DNA from 2 places in the Kitasatospora sp. NPDC058492 genome. Region 1 is predicted to be linked to the other one. Evidence: riboswitches for the same ligand, from Rfam matches in the RefSeq annotation. Region 1 holds a riboswitch; the other holds the start of a gene.
What was found. A riboswitch is a leader RNA that binds a small molecule or an ion and turns the genes downstream of it on or off. The one in region 1 is predicted to bind cobalamin.
Positions count from the first base shown of each region.

Region 2: another riboswitch for cobalamin. It lies ahead of ACFWPI_RS05985 (CoA-acylating methylmalonate-semialdehyde dehydrogenase); the one in region 1 lies ahead of ACFWPI_RS36805 (ABC transporter substrate-binding protein).

Region 1 is NZ_JBHXMU010000092.1:23,108-27,271, forward strand. It holds gene ACFWPI_RS36795 (type I polyketide synthase) at 1-890, opposite strand, end outside; gene ACFWPI_RS36800 (hypothetical protein) at 1,166-1,807, shown strand; cobalamin riboswitch at 1,927-2,132, shown strand; gene ACFWPI_RS36805 (ABC transporter substrate-binding protein) at 2,227-3,198, shown strand; gene ACFWPI_RS36810 (iron ABC transporter permease) at 3,195-4,164, shown strand, end outside.
Region 2 is NZ_JBHXMU010000006.1:39,727-43,890, reverse strand. It holds gene ACFWPI_RS05995 (M48 family metalloprotease) at 1-730, opposite strand, end outside; gene ACFWPI_RS05990 (BlaI/MecI/CopY family transcriptional regulator) at 721-1,185, opposite strand; cobalamin riboswitch at 1,452-1,643, shown strand; gene ACFWPI_RS05985 (CoA-acylating methylmalonate-semialdehyde dehydrogenase) at 1,872-3,359, shown strand; gene ACFWPI_RS05980 (acyl-CoA dehydrogenase family protein) at 3,367-4,164, shown strand, end outside.

The sequences.
Region 1 (4,164 bases):
GTGTCCTTCGCCGAGGCCATCAACCGGTGGTACGTCGTGGGGACGCCCGCCAGGACGGTGAACGGCCCGCCGAGGGCTGCGCTCGGGGTGCGCAGCGTGCGCCACAGGTCGCCGGGCGTCAAGGCCTCACCGGGCGTGGGCAGTTCGCCGGCGATCGCGGTGCTCGCGCCGACGGCCGTGGTGCCCAGGATCGCGAGGGAGTGCCCGAAGCTGTGGAACAGCGGCAGCGGCCACAGCAGCCGGTCCTCGGAGGAGAGCCCGAAGAGCGGCGCGTAGCAGGCCGCCACCGACCACAGTGCGCTGCGCTGTGTGGAGAGCACGCCCTTGGGGCGGTGGGTGGTCCCGGAGGTGTAGAGCAGCCAGGCCGGATCGTCGAGCCCCAGATCGTCGGGGGCCGCGGGCCCGTCCCCGGTCGAGGCCGCAGCCTCGAAGAGGACGGTGCCGTCGGGGGCGTTCGAGGGGATCGGGCCCGCCCCGGTGAGCACGGTGTGCAGGCCGCGGTACGCGGCGCCGAGGCGGTGCAGCTGCGTGAGGTGCGCGGGGTCGGTGATGATGGCCGAGGCGCCGCTGTCCCGCAGGTAGTAGTCGAGTTCGTCGTCAGAGGAGCGGGGATTGAGCAGGACACCGACCGCCCCCGCCCGCAGCACGGCGAGGCAACCCTCCACCAGCTCCACGCAGTTGCCCAGGCAGAGCGCCACCCGATCCCCGCGCCGGACCCCCGCCCGCACGAACGACCCGGCCAACCGCCCGGTCCGCCGCTCCAACTCGGCGTAGCTGACGCCGCGCGAGAAGTCGTGGAACGCCACCCGCTCCGCCGACCGTTCGGCGTGCCTCTTCAGCAACTCCGGCAGCGGCCGCACCAGATCGTCATACCGCAGTTCACCACTCACGCCCCGGCTCCGACCTCTCGCCACTCGCGACCCACTCCCCCGTCGATCCCCTCCGTACCCAGTAACACACGGGCACAGACCGAGTCCTGCGGACTCGCCGCAGCTGCGCTTGCGGCCGCCGAGGAACCGCGGCACTTCGAGGCAGCAATCAGGCCTCTGACCTGCGGAAACAGCAGCTCTCCAGCCCGGGAGGGCGCGAGGGCACAGCGCCGTGGACTTTGAGCGCTGCCCCCGATACCGCCCTCCCCGTCCGGCGCCCGTGTCAGGCTGGGGGAATGCTCTCCGACTCCGCCGCCCCCAACGCCTGGCACACCCCGGCCGAACTGGCGCCGCTCGACGGCAACGAGGCCTTCCGCGGCACCGATGCCGGGACGGTGCTGGACTTCTGGCGCTACGCGATGCCCGACTTGCGAACCAACACCACCCGGGGCCTGCTCGCGGAATTCCTGGTCCACCGCGCCGTCGGCGCTGTGGCACGCAACATGGAATGGGACAGCTTCGATGTCCTGACGCCTGACGGGCTCAGGATCGAGGTCAAGACCAGCGCCTACCTCCAAGCCTGGGGGCAGCGTCAGCTGTCGGAGATTCGCTTCTCCCGGCTGCGCGGACGCACCTGGACTCCCGAGGACGGTGACGCCGCAGAGCAGTCCTACAACGCGGATGTCTACGTCTTCGCCCTCCATATCGCGCTCACCCACGCCGACTACGACCCGCTCGACATCGGCCAGTGGCGCTTCTACGTTGCTTCCCGTGCTCTCGTGGAGGCCACCGGACAGGCCAGCCTGGGCCTTGCTTCCGTACGCCGGCTGTGTGGCGAACCCGTCGACTACGAGGAGCTCGCGGTCCGGATCTCGGCCTGCTCCCTCCAGTCACCCTCAACTGGCGGAGCCACCGAAGCTGCCACCGCCACTGCGTGACAGCGCGCTGGAAAGCCGGCAGGCCGAACACACACCTCCGTCAAGGCGCTGCCGCTGCCGGCGCTTCGCGTGGCCGGTGGGCGTCCTTGAGCCGGTCAGCACCGACCTGACCACGCCTGATACCTTGCCATCGCCGTGGTGTACGGGAAACCGGTCTGAGTCCGGTGCGGCCCTCGCCACTGTTGCCGCGGAGTTCCGCGGCCCTCGCTGACCGGCTTTTCCAGCGGTCAGGGCCACTGGGCGGGCTGGAAGAGCCGTCCGGGAAGGTCGGCTGCGGCGTGTTGATGCGGAAGCCAGGAGACCGGCCACGGCGCGACATGTTCCACGAGGGTTTTGGAGAACACGTGCCCAGCGGTCTGCTGTATCCGTTTCGATCGATATGTTCCGTTCGTCCCACAGGTCCGATACGTGTCGGCCGGGTGGTCGCGGCCGTCCTGTTCACCGGCGCGCTCGGGGCTTGCACCGGCGCCCCCGCGCCCGCCACGTCCGGCGGGGCGGCCGGAAGTGCCGCGCCGGTGAGCGTGGACAACTGCGGGACGACCGTGACGGTCGGCGCGCCGCCCGCCCGGCTGGTGACGCTCAACGAGGGTGCCACCGAGGTGGCCCTGTCCCTCGGCCTGCAGTCCCGCATGGCCGGTACCGCCTACCTCGACGATTCCGTCCCGGAGAAGTGGAAGGCGGCCTACGACTCCGTCCCGGTGCTCTCCAAGGACTACCCGACGAAGGAGAAGCTCCTCGCGGCCCGTCCCGACTTCCTGTACGCCTCCTACTCCAGCGCGTTCACCGACAAGGTCGCGGGCAGCCGGGACGAGCTGCGCGGCCAGGGCATCCCGTCGTACCTGTCCCCGTTCGGCTGCTCGGACAAGAGCCAGGTGCCGCCGACGACCTGGCAGGCGGTGTGGGGTGAACTGAACGACGTCGCCGAGGTCTTCGGTGTCACGGAGCGGGCCGCCGCGATCCAGCAGCAGCAGGAGCAGCAGCTCGCCCAGTTCACGGCGACGGCCGCGGGCAAGGGTCTGAAGGTCCTGTGGTACGACTCGGACACCAAGTCGCCGTTCGTCGGTGCCGGCCACGGCGGACCTCAGCTCGTGCTCGATGCCGTGGGCGCCCGCAACGTCTTCGGGGACCTGCCCGGTGGCTGGCAGAACGTGAGCTGGGAGAAGGTCGTCGCGGCGGACCCGGACGCCATCGTGGTCGCGGACGCCGGCTGGGACACCGCCCAGTCCAAGATCGACTACTTGGAGAACGACCCGGTGCTGAGCAAGCTCACCGCCGTGCAGCGCAAGGCTTTCGTGGTGGTGCCGTTCTCGGAGTCGACTCCCGGCGTGCGGCTCGCCGACGGTGCCGCCCGGGTGTCCGCAGGGCTGGGCCAGCTGCACCCGGGTTCATGACCACCGAACCCCGCCCCGTCGTGCGGCCCTCCGGTCCGGGCCGCGCGACGGCGGCCCTGGCCATCGGTGCGGCCCTGCTGCTGACCACCGTGCTCCTCGGCCTGGCCGTGGGCTCGCAACCCGAGCCGGTCCGGACGGTGATCGATGTCGTGGCGCGCCGTCTCGGGCTGGGCGGCCAGCACGTCACGCTGCTGGACGACCAGATCGTCTGGCAGTTGCGGCTGCCCCGGGTTCTGGGAGCGGCTGCCACCGGCGCAGGCCTCGCGGTCTGCGGCGCGGTGCTGCAGACGCTGACCGGGAACGACCTGGCCGATCCCTTCCTGCTCGGGATCTCCGACGGAGCCGCCGCAGGCGCGGTCACCGTGATCGTCCTCGGCGTCGGCGTGACCGGCGCCGTGGGCACCGGCGCGGTGGCGACGGCGGCCTTCGCCGGTGCCCTGCTCGCCGCCGCCGTCGTCCTGGCACTGGCCGGCGCCCGCACCCGGTCCCTACCGACCACCCGGACCGTGCTCGCCGGCATCGCGGTGGGGCAGATGTGCGGGGCCTACACCTCGTTCGTCGTGCTGGTCCTCGGGGACCGCAACGCGGCGCGCGGTGTCATGGAGTGGACGCTCGGCTCGGTCGCCGGCGTGCGCTGGCCCACCGCCGTCTTCCTGACCGCGGTCGCGCTGGTCGGCGTCACGGTCCTGGCCTCCTCGGCCCGCGACCTGGACGCCTTCGCCTTCGGCGAGACCGCCGCCCGCTCCCTCGGCGTCCACGTCGAGCGCACCCGCTGGCTCCTCGTCGCCACCGCCGCGCTGGTGACCGCGTGCCTGGTCGCCAACACCGGCGTCATCGGGTTCCTCGGCCTGGTCGTACCGCACGTGGTCCGACTGGTCTGCGGCCCGCGCCACGCCCTCCTGCTGCCCGTGTCGGCACTGGTGGGTGCGTCCCTCCTGGTGGGCAGCGACATCGTGGCGCGCTCGG
Region 2 (4,164 bases), on a different contig from region 1:
CGGCGGTTCGGCGGGCGGACGGCGATCCGGCCAGGGCCGCCCGGGCGATGGCGGTCGCGGCGGTGCGCCGGTCGGCGACCGCGGCGGCGGCCTGCTCGTCGGCCCAGCGTTCCAGGTGGTAGTCGAGGTCGGCCCGCAGCCGGGCCAGCGCCGGGTGTACGGCGGCGGCGAGGTCGACGGCGGCGGACAGCAGGTGGTGGCGCCCGCGCAGGTGGGCGCGCTCGTGGGCGAGGAGCACCGCGCGCTCCGCCGGGCCCAGCGCGCTCAGCATGCCGGCCGAGACGACGACGCGGCCGGGGCGCCCCCGGTGGCCGGGCAGGGCGAAGGCCTCGGCGTCCTTGCCCGCGACCACGAGCAGGTCGCCGTCGCTCGTCGCATCAGCGGTCAGGCCCCAGGCGCGGGCGAGGAGCACGCGGTGCCCGCGCCACCGCAGCGTCAGCCGTACGGCCTGGACGGCCAGCGCGGCCCCGGCAGCGCAGGACACCGGCACCACGGCCGGCCACCGGGCGACGACGCCGGACAGCGGCAGGTGCTCCAGGCCTGCCAGGAACGGGACGTGGAACAGCCCGGCGAGTGCCGCGACGGTGCCGCCCGCCAGCAGGACGGCCGCGCCCGTGAGTACGAGCGAGGCCTCGCGCGGAGGGAGCAGCAGGGCCAAGCGGCGTGCGGCGGGCGCCGCGGCCCAGGGGAGCAGCAGGGCCAGGGCGACGACCGTCAGGATCAGGCCCATGCGTCGTCCTCGGGCCCGGGCCTGCCGGAGTCCGCCGCGGTCGCGGCCCTGGCCCCGGTCTGGGCCCCGGCCTCGGCCTCGGCCTCGGTCTGGGCATCGAGGAGCAGGCGGCGCAGCACGTCCTCGTCGTCCTCGGACAGGGAGGAGACGAACCGCTTCAGCACGAGGTCCCGCTGGGGTTCCTTCTCCAACTCCCGGCGCATGCGCCCGGCCGCCAGTCCGGCGGCGTCCTCCACCGGGGCGTAGGCGAAGGACCGCGCGGGGCGGCTGCGGACCAGGGTCCCCTTCTCGTGCAGACGCGTGAGGATCGTCGTCACGGTGGTGCGGGCCAGCCCGTGGTCCAGCGCCTCCTTGACCTGCTGGGCGGTCAGCGGCTCGCCGGCCGCCCACAACACCGCCAGCACGTCCGCGACCAGTTCCCCGTGCGGACGCCTGGCGTCCCGACCGACCCTCACATCGTTCTCCCTGTCCCGACACTCCCGGAAGGCACACTCCCGGCAGGCGCACCTCCGGCGCCGACAGCGGTCGGCGGCCGAGGCCTGCCCGCGCCGGTATGGCGAAGATGGGCCCGGCCTGTGTTGCTTAGGTGTGCCTCAGCTAATTTTACGGGCTCGCGGCCCCGCGCTGCCGGGCGCCTGATTTGCGGACACCGTCCGGTCACGTGCCGCTCGGCGCGGTGGAAAGTCGATGGCACAACGCGCGTGCGGGCCTCTGGACTTACTAGGACGTCCAACTATATGGTCGACGGCAGGTCCGCGGTGTCAGGGAAGCCGGTGTGAGTCCGGCACGGTCCCGCCACTGTGACCGGGGAGTTCGTCCTCGCAGACGAAGGCCACTGGCAGCCAGCCGGGAAGGCCTGGGGGCGTGCGGTGATCCGGGAGTCAGGATACCGGCCGCGGGTGTTCCGTGTTTTCCACGAGGATGGAGACGACACGCATGACTCCGGGCTGCTCCCGCTCCACTGCCGCTCCTGGTCGTCCCGTGCCCACGGCCGCCGGGGCCCCGACACTCTGACGTTCCGTTCTGCCGCCGCACGCCCGTGTCGCGGGGCGCACCACCGTGCGCCCGCCGACCGGCGGCGGCCTCCGATCCTCCTCCTCTCCCCACCCCTGTCGAGAGAAGGAACCCGACGGTCCGAGAACTGACCCACTTCGTCGCCGGCAAGCCCACCGCCGGCACCTCCGGTCGCTTCGGCGACGTGTACGACCCCAACACCGGCCGGGTGCAGGCCCGGGTGCCGCTGGCGAGCCGGGCCGAGGTCGAGGCGGTGATCGCCGACGCCGCGCAGGCCCAGCCCGCATGGGCCGCGTGGAATCCGCAGCGGCGCGCCCGCGTCCTGCTGCGCTTCCTCCAACTCGTCGAGCAGGAGAAGGAGGAACTGGCCCGGCTGCTGTCCGCCGAGCACGGCAAGACCGTGGCCGACGCCCACGGGGACATCCAACGCGGCCTGGAGGTCGTGGAGTTCGCCGCCGGCATCCCGCACCTGCTGAAGGGCGAGTTCAGCGACAACGCGGGCACCGGCATCGACGTGTACTCGATGCGCCAGCCGCTCGGCGTGGTCGCGGGCATCACGCCGTTCAACTTCCCCGCGATGATCCCGCTCTGGAAGGCCGCACCCGCCATCGCCTGCGGCAACGCCCTCGTCCTCAAGCCCTCGGAGCGCGACCCCTCGGTGCCGCTGCGCCTCGCCGAGCTGTTCCTGGAGGCCGGGCTGCCGCCGGGCGTGCTGAACGTGGTCAACGGCGGCAAGGAGGCCGTCGACACCCTGCTGGAGGACCCGCGGGTGCAGGCGGTCGGGTTCGTCGGCTCCACACCGATCGCCCAGTACGTGTACGCCACCGCCGCCGCGCACGGGAAGCGGGCGCAGTGCTTCGGCGGCGCCAAGAACCACCTGGTCGTGATGCCGGACGCCGACCTCGACCAGGCCGCGGACGCGCTGATCGGCGCCGGCTACGGCTCGGCCGGCGAGCGCTGCATGGCGATCTCGGTGGCCGTCCCGGTGGGGGAGGAGACCGCCGACGCCCTGGTGGCCAAACTGGTCGAGCGGATCGCCGCGTTGAAGGTCGGGCGCTCGGACGACCCGGCGGCGGACTTCGGCCCGCTGGTCGGCGCCGACGCGCTGGAGCGGGTCCGCGGCTACCTGGACCTCGGGGTCGAGGAGGGCGCCGAACTCGTCGTCGACGGGCGGGACTTCCGGCTGGAGGGGCACGAGGACGGCTACTTCCTCGGCGCCTCGCTGTTCGACCGCGTCACGCCCGACATGCGGATCTACCGGGAGGAGATCTTCGGCCCCGTCCTGACCGTGCTCCGCGCCGCCGACTACGAGGAGGCGCTGCGCCTGCCCGGCGAGCACGAGTTCGGCAACGGCGTGGCCGTCTACACCCGGGACGGCGACACGGCGCGGGACTTCGCCCGCCGGGTGAACACCGGCATGGTCGGCGTCAACGTGCCGATCCCCGTGCCGGTCGCGTACCACACCTTCGGCGGCTGGAAGCGCTCCGGGTTCGGCGACCTCAACCAGCACGGGCCGGACTCGATCCGCTTCTACACCCGCACCCGCACCGTCACCTCGCGCTGGCCCTCCGGGGTCAAGGAGGGCGCGAGCTTCACCATCCCGACGATGGGCTGAGGGCGCCGTGCACGACCTCACAGAGGACCAGCTCGCCATCGCGGCGACCACCCGGGCCTTCGCCCGCGAACACCTGGCGCCGAACGCGGTCGCGTGGGACCAGGCCAAGCACTTCCCGGTGGACGTGCTGCGCAAGGCGGCGGACGTCGGCCTGGCCGGTGTCTACGTCCGCGAGGAGTCCGGCGGCTCCGGGCTCACCCGCGCCGACGGCGTGCTGGTGTTCGAGGCGCTGGCCACCGGCTGCCCGTCCATCGCCGCCTACCTGTCCATCCACAACATGGTCGCCTGGATGATCGACCGCTACGGCGACGACGCCCAGCGCGCCCGCTGGCTGCCGGGCCTCAGCGCCATGGCGACCCCCGCCAGCTACTGCCTCACCGAGCCCGGCGCGGGCTCGGACGCGGCGGCACTGACCACCCGAGCCCGCCGGGACGGGGCGCACTGGGTCCTCGACGGCGTCAAGCAGTTCATCTCGGGCGCAGGGGCCTCCCAGGTCTACCTGGTGATGGCCCGCACCGGCGGACCGGGGGCCGGCGGGGTGTCCGCGTTCGTCGTCGAACGCGACGACGCCGGCGTCTCGTTCGGGCCCGACGAGAAGAAGATGGGCTGGAACGCCCAGCCCACCCGCCAGGTGCGGCTGGACGGCGTCCGGCTCCCGGCCGACCGCCTCCTGGGAGCCGAGGGCGAGGGCTTCCGGATCGCCATGAACGGGCTGAACGGCGGCCGGCTCGGCATCGCCGCCTGCTCCCTCGGCGGAGCGCAGGACGCCCTGGAGCGGGCCACCCGCTATCTGGCGGACCGCGAG